DNA from 2 places in the Paenibacillus sp. FSL M8-0212 genome. Region 2 is predicted to be linked to the other one. Evidence: a T-box and tRNA genes for the amino acid it is inferred to sense, from the RefSeq annotation. Region 2 holds a T-box; the other holds one or more tRNA genes.

Region 1 (11,203 bases), 1.9 Mb from region 2:
CTGAGCTGCATCGTACACAGGCCAACAGACAGTTACTGGAACAAATGCAATCCAACGTAGAGCACAAACTCGCTACAGTCAGTTATATGCTTGATCAGGCCGTTCGCTCTCCAGTAACCCTCCGTTCCCTGTCTGCTTCTTCTTCATTACAAGGGAAAGGACCTTTACTTGCCGACAAGCTGCAGAGCGAATTTCAGAATATGAGGTCATGGGAACCTTTGTTAGATATTACCCTGGTGAATCAATCTCAGAATTGGCTTATTGATCATGCCGGATTATATCGTAATACGGATTTTCCACTGGCTCTTCCCATGAAGGAATTGATATCGGATACGCTAACCTCTGGATGGCAGCTCTCTCCTTCATCGGTGTTCAGCAATGATGAGCGGTCACCCGGTACAGGCTGTATCTATCATATTGCCCTTGCGAGGTCTATTCCGAATCTGAATACGTCATCCGATGCTGCCCTGATTGCGGGAATCCCTGCATGCTCATTGCAAAATACACTAGGAGAAGCCTCCTTAGGCAATGCTGCCTCAGGACTGATCATTTTGAATCGGGAGCAACGTATCTTGGTCCACCCCGATCCTGTATACATTGGACAACCGTTGTCTGCCATTGGATTACACGATGTGGATACGGAAGCCAACATAACCAAACTATCACCCATCACATTTTCAACAGGCTTTGAAAAACGGGAAGTTAAGATCGCCGATACACATTATACTCTGACGTATAGCCCTTCTACCTTAAAAGGATGGACTTATGTTCTAATCTCACCTACCAATATTCTGACACAAGAATATATCGATATCGGATTACACACCTTGTATATCAGTATCTTCTTACTTTTACTTTCATTATTACTCGCCTGGATCGGCTCCAAGCGAATGCATGTCCCGATTCGTAAACTTTTAACCCAACTTGGTGACAACCACCTGTCCAAAGAAGGAAACACGGTAGCTCAGCAATCACCACCATTTTCTGATGAGTTCGAACAGATCAGAGCAGGGGTCTCACAATTATCTGCCTCTCGCTCCCAATTAGAGAACACACTTAATGTGCATCTATTGCAGATTCGCAATCATTTTATGATGAATCTGTTCCAGGGTAAGATCCCTGTTCATACTCTTCATGACACCCTGAATGAATATGGCTACACGCATCAGGTTCGGGAATGGCAACAAATTGCTGTTATTACATTACAGGCCGATCTTGTTAATCATACAAAATATAGATCTAGTGATCGTGACCTCTTATTATTCGCTATTCAAAATATATTGGCGGAAACTGTTGTGCATAACCAACAATTGCTTCCCATTGTGCTGGAACATACGGTAGTCACGGTGATTGGGACCGTTGAACAGGATCAGTTTATTTTTTCACAGCAACTATATGTATTAACAGACCAGTTACAACAACAGATGGATAAGATTCTAACTCTTCAAGTCAGTATAGGATTCAGCCAGCCGCACAGCTCTTTATATCACATCCCTCAAGCTTACACAGAAGCCATGGAAGCACTAAGGCATCGGATGAAGCTGGGAACAGGCATTATTTTTCAATATGAGAACATAGATTATTACGCTTCCACTTGGTCCATGACCTACCCGGAATCATTGGAATATTCGTTGATCCAAGCTATTCAAAATGCGGACGAAGTCCAGGCCTCTGCTTTTTTGCAACAACTGCTTGAAGTGATCTTTGGTATGGAGGTTACACCCGAGGAGTATGAGGTGGCTCTTACGAGGCTACTCACGCATATTTTGCAAATGACTCAGGAATCCGGCATACGACTCGGACAGATCTCCCAAGGTCGTGGCTCGATGTTTCATGAACTTCATGGTTTGCAGTACGCTGCTGAAGTTGAGGATTGGTTTAACCATCAAGTCATCTTGCCCGTCATTCAGGTTTTTAAAGCGAGACAGTATGCCCAGTATCAGCATATATCTGAGAAAATGATTGCCATGATTCATCAAGATTATGATAAGGATCTGACGCTTGAGGAATGTGCTGTTAAGCTTCACTACAATGCCAACTACTTAAGTAGTGTTTTCCGCAAAGAGACAGGCTGTGCATTTAGTGAATATCTGACCAAGTACCGATTTAATATCGCTAAAAAATGGCTGGATGAGAGTGATTTAACCGTTAAAGATATCGCAGCACGGCTTCGGTACAACAATCCGCAAAACTTTATCCGATCATTTCGTAAGTGGGAAGGAATCACACCCGGCCAGTACCGGGAGCGTAAGCAGAAAGTAGAAGTGTCGAACAGAAATTAGAAAAGGAGCACGATTGTAAGTCGTACTCCTTCGGCCAGCTTGAATACCTCTCCATATGGCTCCCCTAACAGGGCTCGGACCTGTGACAACTCGATTAACCGTCGAGTGCTCTACCAACTGAAATAACAGGGAATATGCTTATGAGATCACTCTCTGAAAACGAGGTATGTGTTTTGTTTTTCGTTGTCTCGAACATCTCTAAATAAACGAGGGTCTGGTTCAAAGCGGTCGATATAAGTGCTTCAAAAAAGAGGGAGCACATAACCTGCTCCCTTCACTTACAACTTCACTTCTGCAATCTTAACTTCATATGTTTCAACCTTTCATCTTTTGGCACAGCATTGTGATGCTTGCTAGCGTCATCTTAGACGTTAGACTACATTGTCCGCCTCAATTCCCGTTTATTAGTACACGTGCCGAGCTTATCCGATTTATCGCTTATCCTTAGTACGAACTGTTTTCATATTGGGCTGTTCCAGTTGGATTAGAATTTTACCAAACCTTGCTCCGCGTGAGAAGGTCACCGTACTATCCTTGTACGTATCCCGTATATACTTCTCAGCCAGTCTGAGAGAATCTTCATCCGATGGTAACTCATACGTATTAAGCCATTCTGGCAGCTTCTCTACAACCTCTTCCACCGGTATTTCAAATGAGTTAACTTCTTTCGTAATGATCATGGTGTATGAATACCCCTTCAGATACAACAATTGTTGGATATACCCCATATCGCCGACCTTGTGTGAAGAAGTTACACCCAGTACATCCTTAAGTTCATCCATTAGTGTGTGTTCCTTCTGTCCCGCCATAGTACTTATATACACATACTTCCGGGCGCAATTAATCGCCTGCTCAATCGTTTCCCAATCCGACATTGCTGGACACATGGATGCAAATGCAAAGTCATAATTTTTCTCCCAACCCTTATCCTTAATGGAGATTTCCTCATATCGTTCGTTTACGATTTCGATATTGGATTCCAAAGATGAAGGTATCGTCTCTTTCATAAGGGAGACAAGCAACTCCGAAGGCTCAACTGCGGTCACACTTGCCCCCTTTTCCGCAAAAGGAATGGTAAATATACCTGAGGCTGCTCCAATGTCCAAAATGGATAACCCTGCAAATTCTACACCCTGATTCTCAATCCAGCCCATAATGCGCTCAGAACGCTGCTTTCCTTCTTCAGTGAACGACTGTGCATGATAATCTCTGGCCCACCGCTCAAATGCTTCTTCTGTATTAGAGGGGACGCTTTTCTTATAATAATTTGAACTTCTCGGACGATTCTTCCATGCCTCTTCCCATACAGAAAGATCAAATAACAGATCGGTATCCGATACATTTTTTCCATTAGTCACTCTACTTCACTCCTCTACATTAAAGACTTTACTTATCTACAATATACTTTATATAATCATACGTCAATCTTTAACTCTAGATTTTCTTACTGCACATAAATCGTTTCATATAAAATAAAAATAGCCCTACACATTGCATAAGCAACATGTAGGGCTATTCAATATACCGGCGAGAGGACTCGAACCTCCACGGTTTCCCACTCGATTTTGAGTCGAGCGCGTCTGCCATTCCGCCACGCCGGCATATGCTGGAGGCGCCACCCAGATTCGAACTGGGGATAAAGCTTTTGCAGAGCTGTGCCTTACCACTTGGCTATGGCGCCATATTTTTGGAGCGGACGACGGGAATCGAACCCGCGACCCTCGCCTTGGCAAGGCGATGCTCTACCGCTGAGCCACGTCCGCATAATGGCTGGGGATATAGGATTTGAACCTATGCATGACGGAGTCAAAGTCCGTTGCCTTACCGCTTGGCTAATCCCCAATAAAAAATGAAAAAACAAAGGGGCGATCGAGGGGAATTGAACCCCCGAATGCCGGATCCACAAACCGGTGCGTTAACCACTTCGCCACGATCGCCACAAAAGGTTATTTTCTAAAAGTTAATTGGCAGGGGCAGCAGGAATTGAACCCACACCAACGGTTTTGGAGACCGTTGTTCTACCTTTAAACTATGCCCCTAAAAACTGGTGGAGGATGATGGATTCGAACCACCGAACCCGTACGGGAGCAGATTTACAGTCTGATGCGTTTGGCCACTTCGCTAATCCTCCAGGATTACATGGTGCCGGCGAGAGGACTTGAACCCCCAACCTACTGATTACAAGTCAGTTGCTCTACCAGTTGAGCTACACCGGCGTATTAAATTGTTTTAAAATGGTGGCTCGGGACGGAATCGAACCGCCGACACGAGGATTTTCAGTCCTCTGCTCTACCGACTGAGCTACCGAGCCATAATAAAGTCTAATCTTAATTCCTTACACTTTATATAGGGCATCAGTGCCATACAGCAGATGTAGTGAACAGTTTGCCTCATGTAAAGATTAAATGGCGGAACCGACGGGATTCGAACCCGCGATCTCCTGCGTGACAGGCAGGCATGTTAGGCCAACTACACCACGGTTCCAGATCACTTTCTCAAGGAAAGTATAATTGCGGGGGCAGGATTTGAACCTGCGGCCTTCGGGTTATGAGCCCGACGAGCTACCGGGCTGCTCCACCCCGCGTCGTTATAAAAGTTATATGGTGGAGGCTGAGGGGATCGAACCCCCGACCCTCTGCTTGTAAGGCAGATGCTCTCCCAGCTGAGCTAAGCCTCCGAACAACACATTTATGATCATACCATAATCTTGTTGTAAAAATCAACTTCTTTTTTTGAAGTTATTATGACCCGTAGGGGATTCGAACCCCTGTTACCTCCGTGAAAGGGAGGTGTCTTAACCCCTTGACCAACGGGCCTTAATATTATGGCGGAGAGAGAGGGATTCGAACCCTCGAGACGCTTGTGACGCCTACACGATTTCCAATCGTGCTCCTTCGGCCAGCTCGGACACCTCTCCATATGGCTCCCCGAACAGGGCTCGAACCTGTGACAACTCGATTAACAGTCGAGTGCTCTACCAACTGAGCTATCAGGGAATATGCTTCAGAGATCATTCTCTGAAAACTAGATTCGAAACGAAACACGCCAATTACAACTTGCTATTGGATAAGCCCTCGACCGATTAGTACTGGTCAGCTCCATGCATTGCTGCACTTCCACCCCCAGCCTATCTACCTCGTCGTCTTCAAGGGGTCTTACATACTGGGAAATCTCATCTTGAGGGGGGCTTCACGCTTAGATGCTTTCAGCGTTTATCCCGTCCGTACATAGCTACCCAGCGGTGCTCCTGGCGGAACAACTGGTACACCAGCGGTACGTCCATCCCGGTCCTCTCGTACTAAGGACAGCTCCTCTCAAATTTCCTACGCCCACGACAGATAGGGACCGAACTGTCTCACGACGTTCTGAACCCAGCTCGCGTACCGCTTTAATGGGCGAACAGCCCAACCCTTGGGACCTACTTCAGCCCCAGGATGCGATGAGCCGACATCGAGGTGCCAAACCTCCCCGTCGATGTGGACTCTTGGGGGAGATAAGCCTGTTATCCCCAGGGTAGCTTTTATCCGTTGAGCGATGGCCCTTCCATGCGGTACCACCGGATCACTAAGCCCGACTTTCGTCCCTGCTCGACTTGTAGGTCTCGCAGTCAAGCTCCCTTATGCCTTTGCACTCTTCGAATGATTTCCAACCATTCTGAGGGAACCTTTGGGCGCCTCCGTTACTCTTTAGGAGGCGACCGCCCCAGTCAAACTGCCCACCTGACACTGTCCCCGCACCGGATTACGGTACCAGGTTAGAACCTAGATACGATCAGGGTGGTATCCCAACGTTGCCTCCACGCAAGCTGGCGCTCACGTTTCAAAGGCTCCCACCTATCCTGTACAGATCGTACCCAAATTCAATATCAAGCTGCAGTAAAGCTCCATGGGGTCTTTCCGTCTTGTCGCGGGTAACCTGCATCTTCACAGGTATTAAAATTTCACCGGATCTCTCGTTGAGACAGCGCCCAAGTCGTTACGCCATTCGTGCGGGTCAGAATTTACCTGACAAGGAATTTCGCTACCTTAGGACCGTTATAGTTACGGCCGCCGTTTACTGGGGCTTCGGTTCACAGCTTCGGATTGCTCCTAACCACTCCCCTTAACCTTCCAGCACCGGGCAGGCGTCAGCCCGTATACTTCGCCTTACGGCTTCGCACAGACCTGTGTTTTTGCTAAACAGTCGCTTGGGCCTTTTCACTGCGGCCCCCTCGTGCTATTCACACTACCGGGGCACCCCTTCTCCCGAAGTTACGGGGTCATTTTGCCGAGTTCCTTAACGAGAGTTCTTCCGCGCGCCTTAGAATACTCTTCTCGCCTACCTGTGTCGGTTTGCGGTACGGGCACCTTCACCTGGCTAGAGGCTTTTCTTGGCAGTGTGAGATCATGACCTTCGCTACTACAATTTTCGCTCCCCATCACAGCTCAGCCTTACAATGTGCGGATTTGCCTACACATCAGCCTTACTGCTTAGACGGACATCCATCAGTCCGCGTCACTACCCTACTGCGTCCCCCCATTGCTCATAACGGCTTACGGTGGTACAGGAATTTCGACCTGTTGTCCTTCGACTACGCCTTTCGGCCTCGCCTTAGGTCCCGACTTACCCTGAGCGGACGAGCCTTCCTCAGGAACCCTTAGGCTTTCGGCGGATCAGATTCTCACTGATCTTTTCGTTACTCATACCGGCATTCTCACTTGTATAATGTCCAGCGCTCCTTACGGTACACCTTCAACCCTTATACAACGCTCCCCTACCCCTGATGCAAAGCATCAAGCCATAGCTTCGGTGGTGTGTTTAGCCCCGTTACATTTTCGGCGCAGAGTCACTCGACCAGTGAGCTATTACGCACTCTTTCAATGGTGGCTGCTTCTAAGCCAACATCCTGGTTGTCTGTGCAACTCCACATCCTTTCCCACTTAACACACACTTGGGGACCTTAGCTGATGGTCTGGGCTGTTTCCCTTTTGACAATGGATCTTAGCACTCACTGTCTGACTCCCGGAAGTAAGTCTATGGCATTCGGAGTTTGACTGAGCTTGGTAACCCTTGCGGGCCCCGCACCCAATCAGTGCTCTACCTCCACGACTCTGTTTTCCGAGGCTAGCCCTAAAGCTATTTCGGGGAGAACCAGCTATCTCCGAGTTCGATTGGAATTTCTCCGCTACCCCCACCTCATCCCCGCATTTTTCAACATGCGTGGGTTCGGGCCTCCAGTGCGTGTTACCGCACCTTCACCCTGGACAGGGGTAGATCACCCGGTTTCGGGTCTACGTCCACGTACTATGTCGCCCTATTCAGACTCGCTTTCGCTGCGGCTCCGGCTCTTCACCTTAACCTTGCACGGGAACGTAACTCGCCGGTTCATTCTACAAAAGGCACGCCATCACCCCTAAAACGGGCTCTGACTTTTTGTAAGCACACGGTTTCAGGTTCTATTTCACTCCCCTTCCGGGGTGCTTTTCACCTTTCCCTCACGGTACTGCTTCACTATCGGTCGCTAGGAAGTATTTAGCCTTGGCAGATGGTCCTGCCGGATTCATACGGGGTTTCACGTGCCCCGCACTACTCGGGATCCGTCTCGGAGGGAACAGACTTTCAACTACAGGGCTTTTACCTTCTTTGGCGGGCCTTTCCAGACCTCTTCGCTTAACCGGTTCCTTTGTAACTCCATGTGAGACGTCCCACAACCCCAAAGAGCAAGCTCTTTGGTTTGGGCTTCTCCGCGTTCGCTCGCCGCTACTGACGGAATCACTATTGTTTTCTCTTCCTCAGGGTACTTAGATGTTTCAGTTCCCCTGGTATGCCTCTACACAACCTATGTATTCAGTTGTGAGTAACTGGAAATTACCCCAGCTGGGTTTCCCCATTCGGACACCCCCGGATCAAAGCTTGCTTACAGCTCCCCGAGGCAGTTTCGTTGTTCGCCACGTCCTTCATCGGCTCCTAGCGCCTAGGCATCCTCCGTGTGCTCTTAGTAGCTTAACCATATTGCTCCGGTTTTGACTGCTCGCTTCCCTTGTTTTGGACTACGTCCAAAGCCAAAAGTCGCTCCCACCCAATACCATCGCAAAAGCAATTAAGTACCAATTTATTAAACTTGTTTAACACAAGTTCAGCTAAAAAGGAATGTTCTAATTCGCGTTTGTTTCGTTTCGATATCTAGTTTTCAAAGAACAAGCTCCATGCAAAAGCAAGCTGTTTGAGAGTTTGAGCTCTCAAAACCGAACAACGAGTGAGTGTTTTGTAGCTTAGCTACATATTTGAATGTTTCCGTTGCAGGAAACGATTCTCCATAGAAAGGAGGTGATCCAGCCGCACCTTCCGATACGGCTACCTTGTTACGACTTCACCCCAATCATCTATCCCACCTTCGGCGGCTGGCTCCTTGCGGTTACCCCACCGACTTCGGGTGTTATAAACTCTCGTGGTGTGACGGGCGGTGTGTACAAGACCCGGGAACGTATTCACCGCGGCATGCTGATCCGCGATTACTAGCAATTCCGACTTCATGCAGGCGAGTTGCAGCCTGCAATCCGAACTGAGACCGGCTTTGTTGGGATTGGCTCCATCTCGCGATTTCGCAGCCCGTTGTACCGGCCATTGTAGTACGTGTGTAGCCCAGGTCATAAGGGGCATGATGATTTGACGTCATCCCCACCTTCCTCCGGTTTGTCACCGGCAGTCTATCTAGAGTGCCCACCCGAAGTGCTGGCAACTAAATATAAGGGTTGCGCTCGTTGCGGGACTTAACCCAACATCTCACGACACGAGCTGACGACAACCATGCACCACCTGTCTTGAATGTTCCGAAGAAAAGGTACATCTCTGCACCGGTCATTCAGATGTCAAGACCTGGTAAGGTTCTTCGCGTTGCTTCGAATTAAACCACATACTCCACTGCTTGTGCGGGTCCCCGTCAATTCCTTTGAGTTTCAGTCTTGCGACCGTACTCCCCAGGCGGAGTGCTTAATGTGTTAACTTCGGCACCAAGGGTATCGAAACCCCTAACACCTAGCACTCATCGTTTACGGCGTGGACTACCAGGGTATCTAATCCTGTTTGCTCCCCACGCTTTCGCGCCTCAGCGTCAGTTACAGCCCAGAGAGTCGCCTTCGCCACTGGTGTTCCTCCACATATCTACGCATTTCACCGCTACACGTGGAATTCCACTCTCCTCTTCTGCACTCAAGTCACCCAGTTTCCAGTGCGATCCGGGGTTGAGCCCCGGGATTAAACACCAGACTTAAATGACCGCCTGCGCGCGCTTTACGCCCAATAATTCCGGACAACGCTTGCCCCCTACGTATTACCGCGGCTGCTGGCACGTAGTTAGCCGGGGCTTTCTTCTCAGGTACCGTCACCTTGAGAGCAGTTACTCTCCCAAGCGTTCTTCCCTGGCAACAGAGCTTTACGATCCGAAAACCTTCATCACTCACGCGGCATTGCTCCGTCAGGCTTTCGCCCATTGCGGAAGATTCCCTACTGCTGCCTCCCGTAGGAGTCTGGGCCGTGTCTCAGTCCCAGTGTGGCCGATCACCCTCTCAGGTCGGCTACGCATCGTCGCCTTGGTGAGCCGTTACCCCACCAACTAGCTAATGCGCCGCAGGCCCATCCCCAAGTGACAGATTGCTCCGTCTTTCCAGTTTCCTTCAGGCGAAGAAAACAATTATTCGGTATTAGCTACCGTTTCCGGTAGTTGTCCCAAACTTGAGGGCAGGTTGCCTACGTGTTACTCACCCGTCCGCCGCTAACTATCAGAGAAGCAAGCTTCTCTTCAAGTCCGCTCGACTTGCATGTATTAGGCATGCCGCCAGCGTTCGTCCTGAGCCAGGATCAAACTCTCCAATAAAGTATTGAAAAGAGCGATAAGCTCATTTTGAATCTGACGAGATTAAAAATCTCATTTATGCTCCAGCCGATTCAAGCCAAGGCTTGTCTCAACTTTCGCGTTCATTCTGCAAGCAGAATGTTTACTCACTCGTTGTTCAGTTTTCAAAGATCAAACATGATTTGTTTCACTTCTTTTTCGTCTCAACCAAGTTTCGGCGGCGACTTAAATAATGTAACACATTTCGTTTGTTTTCGTCAAGAACTATTTTTGATTTCTTTTTTTGAAGCTTTAGTTCTTCACTTTTCCTCTGAAGAATTTATCGTTTGTTGACGATAATCTCGTTTGAGGAACGAAATATAATGTATCATATATCGTGAATCAGAGTCAACCTCTTTTTATAAATTATTAAACAAACAAAAAAGGAAGGTTTCCCCTCCCTTATGTGATCAATATAATGTCAGGCCTCTGGAGAAGGTTATGCCTCAATCCAATACCGAATTTCCCTACCCTCTCCTTCGATCGATGGCCATCCTGCCGATTCTTTTACAATAGAACGAAAGACCAGCTTACGTATAACCAAAGGCAGATCTTCTCGAACAAATCTTAACTGCGGATGATGAACAAGTTCATTCATGCTCCACGGCTCCTTGCGACTTCTTAACACACGCAGCAGCAGTTCTGAGCATTCACTCATTTTGGACATTACGGAAAACTCACAGGCAAGCAGGACAAGTTCTACTCGCTGCTCCAGCGTCTCCGAGCTTACGGTAAGCTCTTGATATAGTTTCCATAAAGCGCGATCCAGATTCTGCACATGTGTCCAGACGGCATGATCCGGGTATATCCCCTGTTCAATCAATACAATTCTTGCCCAGTTCCCCAGAGCCTCTAATACATTGTAGTAGGCGTCTACAACATGACCTTCCTGAATATGACGTTTGGCCTCCACATACATTCTCAAGAAACTGGTGAATTCATGAAGCAGCTTCTGCTCACGCAATTCTGCCCCAAAGGTAGACAGTTCTTCTCGCAAATCACTTAAGGCGCTATCCGCTTCCCAGATAATCTCACCTTCAATCAGACACTG
Region 2 (11,203 bases):
AAACACAGCCTTTAATGATGAAACGGTTAAGATGATTTATTCACACATGTCTAAATCATTAATTACAATGTTTTCAAAGCCTCAAGCGCAGACTCGATATGTCCTTTGACCCGAACTTTGGACCAGTCCTTGATCAATTTCCCCTCTTCATCAATCAGAAAAGTGGAGCGAACCATACCCATGTACTCCTTGCCATACATTTTCTTCAGCTGCCATACACCGTATTGCTCGGCTACAACATGCTCTTCATCCGATAACAAGGTGAACGGCAGTCCATATTTGGCGATAAACTTGTCATGTTGTTTCATTGGATCGGTGCTGATTCCGAGAATGACCGTGTTCAGCCCTTCAAATTCAGCATGTCGATCCCGGAAATCACAAGCCTGTTGTGTACAGGACGAAGTCATATCCTTGGGGTAAAAATAAAGCAGTACCCGCTGTCCGCGGTAATCCGAAAGCTTTACTGATTCTCCCGTACTGGACGGAAGCTCAAAATCCGGTGCCAGTTCGCCTACAGTTAACGTCATGTCAGTTCCTCCCTAGTCTTGCCCATGAAATGCTATCAGGGCGTTATTATGATCCTGCTCCGCGATACCGTTTCACGCCATAATTCCACAGAAGCAAGCCCATGGAACCAAACACCAGTCCCATCACAGGTGTGAGGAGCGCCATCCGATGCATCTCGGATCTCTCCAGGAACAAGGCTGCCGGATAGATGCCCACAAAGGCAAACGGAATGATCCAGGTTAGCAGTACCTGAATGGCACGGTTATAGATCGTCACAGGGTAACGCCCATACCCTTGGATGTTATACATCAATGGCAGAATACCTGTTGGTGCGTCTGAATAAAAGGACAACGAAGTCAGTGTGGTATAAATGCCGGCATAGATCATTACTGAACTGAGTGCCAAAATAATCAAGGCAGGAATATGCCACCACTCCAGCATCAAGCCCATCTCTGCTCCGCTGAAGATCATGATAATCAAGCCGATAAACGAGCCCACGAGTGCAGGCGGGTCTACATTTTCAAGCAAGATCTGGAACAGATTATGTGCAGGGCGTGTCAGGATACGATCCATCTCACCTTTGACGATATACCGCTCGCTGAACCCCCACAGATTGATAAAACAACTGAAGATGCCATAGGGCACCATAAAATATCCATAAACAAAGAGTACTTCACTCTCACTCCAGCCGCCCAGGTTATCCGTATGACGGAAGACCACAAAAATAAAGATCAGGTTGGTTGCCTGGAACAGCAGATCCGATAGGATCTCCACCCAGAAATCAGCACGGTACGTGAGTCGTGTTTTCATGTAGTTCTTCAAATATTCCCAGATCAGACCCATATAGTACATTCCGTTATCCCCCTTGCACGAACAGACGCTTGCGCGCCTTACGCCAGATCAATACCATCGGGAGCAGTAACACGGCAAACCAGAACACCTGAATACCGAGTACATTCCAGATGGCGGTACCTTCCACTCTTCCAGTGAACACGGAACCGGGCAGATACGTAATGGCCTGAAAAGGCAATACCTTCATCACCGCGGACATCCAGCCTGGATACAGGCTGATCGGGATGATTAGACCAGAGAACAGATCAACTACGACGCGTTTCATACGCATCATGCCTTCATTGTTTTCCACAAAGAATGCTGCCAGTCCCGTTATCACATTAATCTGGGAATTAATGAGGAAACTGAAGAACAGCATGACGAGAAAGCCAATCCACGCCGATGGCGCCGTAGGCAATTCAACCGGGAACAGCAGAATGGCGATGAGCATCCCCGGAATCATGAGGAGCAGGAAGCGGAAAATGCCTTCACCAAGACCCTGCATCATTTTGACCATAACGTAATTGATCGGCCTGATGAATTGAATCGCAATGGAGCCATCCCGTATGTCTGCGGCAATCTCCCGGTCCAGATTGTTAAAGTAGAAAGCACGTGCCATCCAGGATACAGCGATGTAAGTGGTCATCTGCGCTGCCGTGAAACCGCCGAGTTCACCACTGCTGCCGTAAATGGCTTGCCAGGTAAAGTAATACACGCCGATATTCAGCGTATATATCAAAATGCCGGAGTAATAATTCACCCGGTATGCCAGCATCGTTAGAAAACGGATGCGCATAAAATCAATAAATGCACTATTCATCTCAGGATACACCCACCGCTTCTTTCCCTGCTCCCACAATCTCGGGACGCTCGGCGGAACCGGATTGGTAAATACTGCGCACAATCTCATCCGTGTTGATCTCGATAATCTGAATATCGGTAATATCAGCCTGTCCAACGACACGTCCGAGTACATCCGAAACATTCAGTTCCAGCGGAATCCATACAGATGCGGACAATTCATTCTCTACTGTCCAACGCACAGGCAACGCAGCAGTCCATTCCTGCATCTGACTGATGTTGTGAGCTGAGCCAAACTTGAAGCGGATCTCCCGCTCCTTGCCCCACTGGGACTTCAGATGATCCAGACCACCATCATAGATGATGTTGCCCGCATCAAGCATGATCACCCGGGAACACAGGGCCTCAATGTCCTGCAAATCGTGGGTGGTGAGCAGGATGGTCGTTCCATGCTCCTTGTTCATATCTTTCAAGAAATCCCGAATTTCCGACTTCACCACAATATCCAAACCAATAGTTGGCTCATCCAGGAAAACAATACTCGGATTATGCAACAAGGCTGCCACTAACTCGCAGCGCATACGCTGACCAAGACTGAGCTTCCGCACCGGACGGCTTAACAGGTCCTGAAGCTGCAATCGCTCAACCAGTTCATCCAGACGTTTCCGGAAATCGACCTCTCCTACACGATATACTTTGCGCAATAAATGGAAGGATTCGATAACGCCAATATCCCACCACAATTGACTGCGCTGACCAAAAACAACACCAATATTCTGTACAAACTTCTCCCGTTCCTGATACGGAACATATCCACCAACCGATATTTGCCCTGAAGTAGGCACCAAAATGCCGGTCAACATCTTGATCGTTGTTGATTTACCGGCACCGTTCTCCCCAATATATCCGCAAATTTCGCCCTGCGGAATCTGAAATGAAATATCATTTACAGCCAATACCTCCTGGTATTGACGTGCAAACAGGTCTTGGAATGCGCCCTTCAGCCCACCTCGGCTTTTCTGGACGCTAAACGACTTGCGCAAATCTTTGACATCAATCGCCAGCATGATTATACCTCACTTGGATTTTGTTGAAATTGCTTGTAGCCCAAAAAGAAATTATAATGGTATCAGTCAAAATTCAGCAAGCTTTAAAATAGTCTGGAGCCGCGTCCTGCCCTTATGTTGGGAAAAGACGTGTACGGAAAGCTTCGACTAGATCTTACTTGAATACTCGAACTCGTTTTTTTATTTCATCTCAAATACAAAGGAGAGCTAGCATGACCAGAAAGACGAAGAGAACCATATGGATTTCTCTTGCCGCCTTCGTGTTAATTATCGGAGGAGCAGCGGCATATTATTTCGGTTCTATTCTCAATCAGTTGGACGGTTTGGCAAAAGACGGCGACGAATCACCATTCGCAGGTATCGAGAATGTGGAGAAAGTAAATACTCCTGACCCTCCAAAATGGGAAGGCACAGAAACGGTAAATATTCTCGTTATGGGTGTCGATGCGCGCGGATTGAAAAAAGGTGAAGTTCCCCGCTCCGACAGCATGATGGTTGTATCGCTCGACCCACTTACCAAAAAAATCAATCTGTTCTCCATTCTGCGCGACACTTACGTCAATATTGACGGATATGGCAAGGAACGGATCAACACTGCCATCACCCATGGTCCTAATGCAGCGATGCAAGCTGCCGGCGACCTGCTCGGCATTCCTGTACAGTATTATGTGTATACGGATTTCCAGGGATTCATCAAATTGGTGGATGCCGTTGGCGGTGTTGATTTTGATGTGGAGAAAGACATGCACTATACAAGTAAAGCAGACAATAACGAATACGATATTGATCTCAAAAAAGGGTATCAGCATCTGGATGGCGAAACAGCCCTCATGTACGTTCGTTTCCGCCATGATGCGATGTCGGATTTCGCTCGTTCCGAGCGTCAGCGTGAGTTGCTGAAAGCTGTGACGGCGAAAATGCAGTCAACAACAACCATTGCCAAGCTGCCTTCCATTCTGGAACAGGTTAATCCTTATGTGGATACGAATCTGACACTCTCCGATATGTGGAAACTGGGTGGCCTCGGTTACCAGAGCAGCATGAATGGCAGTGAGCAGATCCCGCCAATGAACCTGCTGAAAGAAGAACGTACAGCAGGCGGTGCGCAAGTATTGACGGTTACCAATGAAGAGAAATTGAAGCAGCATATTCAGGATATTATTCACCCGCCTGCTACAACGGATGATAGTACAACCAGCACCGAAGATAAAACAGCCAGTGGTGACGATCAAAAGTCAGAGCAACCGGCTCAGTAATCTAAACATGCAGAGGGCAGCCATTACGCTGCCCTCTCGTTGTGCCCGGTTATACTATTATGAGAAAATCATCATATCTTTCTGTAGCTTGTACCTTTATCATATTTTGCATTACGAAAGGAAGTTATCTTATGAATACATCACGTTCCCGTTCCGAACTTCTATACGCAGAAGCACTTGAACATATTGTTGGGGGGGTTAACAGCCCTTCACGCTCGTTCAAAGCCGTTGGTGGTGGTGCACCTGTATTTATGAAAAAAGCCCAAGGCGCCCACTTCTGGGATGTCGATGACAACCGTTATATTGATTATCTGGCCGCTTACGGTCCGATTGTTACAGGACATGCTCACCCTCATATTACGCAGGCAATTACGGAAGCTGCAGCAAATGGTGTGCTGTACGGTACCCCAACAGAGCTTGAGATCAAGCTCGCCAAAATGCTGAAAGAAACCATTCCTTCCATGGATAAAGTGCGTTTTGTAAACTCCGGTACAGAGGCGGTTATGACCACGATTCGCGTAGCCCGTGCCTACACCAAACGCAACAAGATCGTAAAATTCGCCGGATGTTACCACGGTCACTCGGATCTGGTGCTTGTGGCTGCGGGTTCTGGGCCGTCCACGCTCGGAATTCCTGACAGTGCGGGAGTTCCAGCCAGTATTGCACAAGAAGTCATTACTGTGCCCTACAATGATCTGGAAGCCCTGAAGGATGCTTTGGAGCGCTGGGGTGACGATGTTGCCGCAGTCATGGTTGAACCAATCGTTGGGAACTTCGGTATGGTTATGCCGGAGCCTGGCTTCCTGGAAGGTCTCTGTGCCATGACACGGGCCAACGGCTCACTGGTTATCTATGACGAGGTTATTACGGCTTTCCGTTTCCATTACGGTTCTACACAGACGTATGCCGGACTCGATAATCATGCGGAGATTGAACCGGATCTGACGGCTCTTGGTAAAATTATTGGTGGGGGCCTGCCAATCGGTGCTTACGGTGGACGCAAACATGTTATGGAGCAGGTTGCTCCACTCGGGCCGGCTTATCAGGCGGGAACGATGGCTGGTAACCCTGCATCCATCTCAGCTGGTATCGCATGTCTGGAGGTCCTGCAAGGCGCAGGTGTATACGAAGAGATGGAACGCCTTGCTATCGACCTGACAGCAGGTTTGCAAGCTTCTGCTGACCGTCATGGGATTGCACTGACAATCAACCGGATCCGCGGTGCGTTCTCCACCCATTTCTGTGACCATCCGGTTACGAATTATGATCATGCTCAAGACACGGATGGAGAGCTGTTTGCTTCCTTCTTCCGTCACATGCTGAACCGTGGCATTAACCTGGCTCCATCCAAATATGAGGCTTGGTTCCTGACCACGGCCCATACAGACGAGGATGTTCAGGCTACATTGGAAGCTGCAGAAGCTTCCTTCAAGGCGATGGCTCAGGAATAAATCGGATTATTTCCATTTACAATATAGCGTACAAGCTGTATGGTCGGTGGAAAACAATTCATGGAAAAGGCGTCCAACAAGTGATCAACTTGTGTGGACGCCTTTTGTTATATACGGACACTCCGATTCTTCACGTTATTTCTGCCTGATCTGAAGTTTCAAAATTTCCTCCCGGATCACCTGCATCCCTTCTTCGATTCTCTGCTTCGGCACATTGGAGATGTTCAATCGCAGCATTTGATCCTCATGCACCTGATATGTTCCCTCCGGATAATACCGTTCTGTCGTATCAACGATGACACCACGCTTTTGAAGCCGGGATAGCAGAACACGAAGCGGCATGTCGCCCGCCAAAGGCAATACGGTATGCTCCCCTCCTGTTCGAGGAGCCTCCATAAATGGAGCAAAGTCTGTATATGTGTCCAGTTGCTCATGCACCGTGTTCATCCGGGCAGCATAGCGGTTACGAATCACTTTCCTGTGATGAGCAAACATTCCGCTGTGGACATAGATCTCCAGAACAGCTTGAGACAGGACTGAAGTGTCGATATCGAGCATTTTTTTGTATGCACCAAACGATTCAATTAGAGGCGAAGGCAGAACAGCTACACCAATGCGCAAGCCTGGAAACAAAATTTTGGAGTAACTCTTCAGATAGATGACCCGGCCTTCCGTATCATATGACCATAGCGGGTCCTGTTTCGTATTGTCCTCCAGATCAGCCAGATAATCGTCCTCCACCAGATAGACATCGTACCGCTGAGCAAGCCGGATCAATCTCTTCTTCTCCGCAACAGTTAACGATGTGCCAATTGGATTGTGAAAGCGCGGCATGACATAGAAAAACTTGATATCTCCCTCAGCGAACTGACGTTCAAGCGATGCCCAGTCCAGCCCAGCCAGGGTACGTCTCACACCGGCAATCGGCACATTCAATCCACTCAGTAGCGAGGGCATATTATGATAGGTCGGTAGTTCAAGCAGTACTTTTCTCTTTCCATTGGGAAAAGACATCAATGCAAGTACAGCCAGTGCCTGTTGCACACCTGACGTGATAAAGAACTGCTCTGTTCTCGCAAACACCTGATAATCCGAAAACTGCTTCTGCAACAGCAGAATTAGCGAAGGTAATCCCTGATCCGTGCCATACATAAATAACTCTGCCTGCTTCTTCTCCATCGCCTGATCCACACAGTGACGAAAGTCTGCATAAGGGAACACCCTTGGATCGGGAGCAGCTGAAGCAAAGTCCAACGCTCCCTGCCAGTCCATGTCCTGAGCACCTGTCCCGTTCTGTACAGCATAATATCCGGATTGAGGTATGGCGTACACCAAATGCCGCTGTTCCAGCCACTCATATGCTCGAATCGCTGTACTTACACTGCATTGATATTGTTCTGCTACAACTCGAACTGCTGGCAGTCGAATGCCCTTATCCGCCCACTGGCGACGATCCTGCTGCTGCATCTGTTCCTGAATCCATTGCTTTAACGCTTCGGCAATCACTTCGTATTTTCTCAATGCACCCATCCCTCTCCAACAACTGTACCGATACAGTTTAACCTTTTATCTATTGTAGCACGATGCACCCGGCAGTATATTGAATAAGGCCAGCACATGCCTCGAACCTGACATAATTCAGGATAATGAAAGATAAAACGCTATGACTACTGTATTGGAGGAGCATTCATGAACACAACACACACTCGGGGATATGCTTATATCGCAGCTATACTGTACGCAGCTATTATAGGTCTATCTTTTCTATTTGTTAAAATGACCGTCACTGTTGCACATCCGATTGATGTGCTTGCCCACCGATTCGCGCTGTCGTTGATCGTTGTCAGCATTCCTATCATTTTTGGCTGGATCAAAATTCGACTTAGCCTTCGTGATCTGTGGAGAATTATTCCACTGGGGCTGTTATCTCCCGTTTTATTTTTTGCCTTTCAAGCCTTTGGACTTGTATCTTCCAACTCATCGGAAGCTGGTATTATTCAGGCTATGGCTCCTGTATTCACACTCGTTCTCGCTTCAGTTTTCCTGAAGGAACGCACATCCACGATGCAGAAGATGTACCTGCTTCTGTCTGTCGCTGGAGTAGTTTTTATCTTCATAATGCAAGGAAGCGGCATGTCTATAGGTAACCTGAAAGGCATTGCATTATTGCTGTTATCCACAGTCTGTTTTGCAGGGTATGGTGTGCTTGCAAGACCATTAACCCAGAAGTACAAACCAATGGAACTAACATGGGTCACATTAATGGTTGGCTGTATTGTATTTAACGCCGCTTCCCTGATCCGTCATGCTTCCAGCGGTTCCATGATGGACTACATCAAACCACTTGGAGATACATCCTATCTGGGTGCGCTCGCTTATCTGGCAATTCTCTCCACCATGATCTCCACCCTGCTCGCGAGCTATGCTCTGACCCATCTGGAGGCTTCGCAAATGAGTGTATTCAGCAATCTGTCCACGCTCATCTCCATCGTAGGAGGTGCATGGATATTGCATGAACCAGTGGGTAGCTACCACTATATTGGTGCATTGTTGATTATCGCTGGTGTGCTTGGCACCAATATGAGTGGTCGCAAACATAGGCTGGTCAGTGGAATCAAAGCGTGATATAATTCTGGAAATTGTAAACATTTGTTATCCACGATGATGAAGAGAAGTACATATGTCAGGATGCTACAGAGAGCCGGCGGCTGGTGGGAGTCGGTGCATCGGATATGTGGAAATGGGCTTCGGAGTTCCAAGTTGAACCAAGTCTGTATCCGTTCCTAGGAATACACACTTTCAGTAGGCGAGGCGGCATGTCCAGCCGTTATCCATGGACAGGATATCGATAGGCATGGAAGCTCATAAAAGAGCTCCTGGTAGATACCTCATCCGTATCCCTCAAGTGGGCCGCAACAGAGCGGCCAATGAAGGTGGCACCGCGAGGCACAAGCTTCGTCCTTTATTCTGTTCCCAACCGGGGAATGGGATAAAAGACGAAGCTTTTTTGATTTTTTTGCAGGCTGAAAGGAGGTGATGGTCGTGGAAGACGGCTGGTGGCGACAGCTCAATGTTGAAAAATCACAAAACCAAAGGAGAATAAACCATGAACAAAAACAAGGATATTATTTTGACAGGAGATCGGACTACCGGACAACTTCATCTCGGCCATTACGTAGGCAGCCTGCGCAGTCGGGTACAATTGCAGGAAGAGTACAAAACCTATATTTTACTGGCAGATGTTCAGGCACTCACCACCCACTATGATCAACCTGGCCTGATTTCAGATAGTGTTCATCAAGTCACGCTTGATTACCTCGCCGTAGGCATTGATCCGAACAAAGCTACCCTGTTCATTCAATCCATGATTCCGGAAATTGCGGAATTGACTGTGATCTTCTCCATGTTTGTTACCGTCAATACACTCCGGCATAATCCGACCATCAAGAGCGAAGCACGTGATCGCGGATATACCGACCTGTACTACGGATTTCTTGGATATCCGGTCAGTCAGGCTGCTGATATTGCATTCTGTAAAGCCACCCTTGTTCCGGCAGGGGAAGATCAGATTCCTCACATTGAGACAGCACGAAAATTGGTTCGCCGGTTCAACGAGTTATACGCTCCCATTCTCCCCGAACCCCGCATTTTGACCGGAGAGCGGCTTGGAGGACTGGATGGCGTTGGTAAGATGAGCAAAAGCATGGGGAATGCGATCTCATTAAATGCAAGTCCTGAAGATGTAAAAGCCAAATTGATCAAGGCCAAGACTGATCCTGCCCGCATCCATCGTTCTGATCCAGGACACCCGGATATCTGCCCTGTTTTTGCCTATCATCAGCTTTTCCGCAAGGAGAACGCAGACGAAATACATGCCGGTTGCAGTCAGGGGCGGATTGGATGCAAAGATTGTAAACAGATCGCAGGTGAAGCCATCAATGATCTGCTTGCTCCTTTTCGCGAACGACGGAATTATTATGAACAGCGTGATGATCAAGTGAAAGAGATTCTTATCGAGGGTACCCGTGAGGCCAGGAAAGCGGCCCGGGAAACGATGTTAGAGGTAAGAGAAGCCATGGGTATTCGTTATTTTGACTGACAGTATGAAGCGCTCCAATCCCGTTAACACTGCTGAGGACAGTCTATCGGGAAAAGGAGACCCCTCAGCATGAAACGAACACAACCTTCTTTTTTACAAGCTATGATGTTGATCATGTTGTCCGTTGGCTTGATCAGCCATGTTCTAATTATTCCTGCCCTTTTGGCTGCGGCCAAAAGGGATTCTTGGATTTCCGTCCTGTTATCAGCCGGACCATTTCTGATATTTGCGCTAATGCTCGCTTATGTCTCTCGTTTCCTCCAGCATCAAACCTTGCATGAATGGTTAACATCCCGTCTCGGCAAGCCCATTGGCATGTTATTTCGAGTTGGGAACAGCCTCTTTTTTCTGAGCGCAATCTATTTCACCCTGCACGATACCACCACTTGGGCCAAAACAAATTATCTGACAGAAACGCCAATTCTGGTAACCAGTATTGCCATCATGTCTCTCTGTGCCTATGGGGCATATAAAGGTATCCGCTCACTGGCATTTACGGCAGGATTGATCCTTCCACTAGTGGTACTGCTGGGCTTCTATGTTGCAATTGTGAACACTCAATACAAGGATTATAGCCGTCTCCTGCCTGTGTTAGAACATGGCTGGCATCCGGTGCTGAATGGCATGATTTACAGTCTTGCAGGCATGTTTGAACTGCTGTTCATCTGGTATATCCAGCCTCATCTCTCCAAACGTATACGTGTATGGCAGTATCTGATGCTCGCACTCATTCTTGTGGGACTGACTGTCGGCCCACTCATCGGGGCGATTGTGGAATTCGATCCTTTTGAGGCTGCCAAAATGAGATATCCCGCCTTTGAAGAATGGCGAATTGCCTCCTTGGGCAAATACATCGCCCAAACCGACTTCTTTTCCATCTACCAATGGCTCGCAGGCTCGTTCACCCGGATTAGTCTCGCCATGTATATTGTAGTAGAAATATGGAATATTAAGAGCTCTACCAGAAGGCTTATCAGTTGTATCTCGTTAGGTGTCTTCTTTATTCTAACTATGTTGTATCCTCTGGATGATATGACCTTCGAAAAGCTTCTGGTCGAATACATATTTCCGTTCAATCTCTTGTATCTGAGCGGACTTGCGATTATCGCGACGACGGTTGCCTTTATCCATTCACGCCATCAGAGGAGGAAACATCATGGAGCATCAAGCGATTGACACCACGTCCCATGA

What was found. The T-box of region 2 lies ahead of trpS (tryptophan--tRNA ligase). A T-box ahead of a tRNA ligase gene usually reads a tRNA of that ligase, here a tRNA-Trp.
Region 1: it encodes a tRNA-Trp, which carries the amino acid that the T-box ahead of trpS (tryptophan--tRNA ligase) is inferred to sense. The anticodon was not compared.

What each region holds. Positions count from the first base shown of each region.
Region 1 is NZ_JBBORP010000001.1:3,627,741-3,638,943, reverse strand. Features, by position in the region: gene MKX68_RS16090 (helix-turn-helix domain-containing protein) at 1-2,282, shown strand, start outside; tRNA gene MKX68_RS16085 (tRNA-Asn) at 2,339-2,415, opposite strand; gene MKX68_RS16080 (class I SAM-dependent methyltransferase) at 2,714-3,640, opposite strand; tRNA gene MKX68_RS16075 (tRNA-Leu) at 3,805-3,883, opposite strand; tRNA gene MKX68_RS16070 (tRNA-Cys) at 3,890-3,963, opposite strand; tRNA gene MKX68_RS16065 (tRNA-Gly) at 3,971-4,045, opposite strand; tRNA gene MKX68_RS16060 (tRNA-Gln) at 4,050-4,124, opposite strand; tRNA gene MKX68_RS16055 (tRNA-His) at 4,147-4,219, opposite strand; tRNA gene MKX68_RS16050 (tRNA-Trp) at 4,248-4,321, opposite strand; tRNA gene MKX68_RS16045 (tRNA-Tyr) at 4,328-4,413, opposite strand; tRNA gene MKX68_RS16040 (tRNA-Thr) at 4,423-4,498, opposite strand; tRNA gene MKX68_RS16035 (tRNA-Phe) at 4,518-4,593, opposite strand; tRNA gene MKX68_RS16030 (tRNA-Asp) at 4,689-4,766, opposite strand; tRNA gene MKX68_RS16025 (tRNA-Met) at 4,793-4,866, opposite strand; tRNA gene MKX68_RS16020 (tRNA-Val) at 4,884-4,959, opposite strand; tRNA gene MKX68_RS16015 (tRNA-Glu) at 5,027-5,098, opposite strand; tRNA gene MKX68_RS16010 (tRNA-Ser) at 5,108-5,199, opposite strand; tRNA gene MKX68_RS16005 (tRNA-Asn) at 5,203-5,278, opposite strand; rRNA gene MKX68_RS16000 (23S ribosomal RNA) at 5,345-8,270, opposite strand; rRNA gene MKX68_RS15995 (16S ribosomal RNA) at 8,582-10,134, opposite strand; gene MKX68_RS15990 (nucleotidyltransferase-like protein) at 10,592-11,203, opposite strand, start outside.
Region 2 is NZ_JBBORP010000001.1:1,707,007-1,718,209, forward strand. Features, by position in the region: gene bcp (thioredoxin-dependent thiol peroxidase) at 63-527, opposite strand; gene MKX68_RS07510 (ABC transporter permease) at 574-1,359, opposite strand; gene MKX68_RS07515 (ABC transporter permease) at 1,364-2,158, opposite strand; gene MKX68_RS07520 (ABC transporter ATP-binding protein) at 2,160-3,206, opposite strand; gene MKX68_RS07525 (LCP family protein) at 3,419-4,462, shown strand; gene MKX68_RS07530 (glutamate-1-semialdehyde 2,1-aminomutase) at 4,594-5,913, shown strand; gene MKX68_RS07535 (aminotransferase-like domain-containing protein) at 6,049-7,443, opposite strand; gene MKX68_RS07540 (DMT family transporter) at 7,603-8,538, shown strand; T-box leader at 8,566-8,879, shown strand; gene trpS (tryptophan--tRNA ligase) at 9,020-10,012, shown strand; gene MKX68_RS07550 (GerAB/ArcD/ProY family transporter) at 10,082-11,188, shown strand; gene MKX68_RS07555 (spore germination protein) at 11,169-11,203, shown strand, end outside.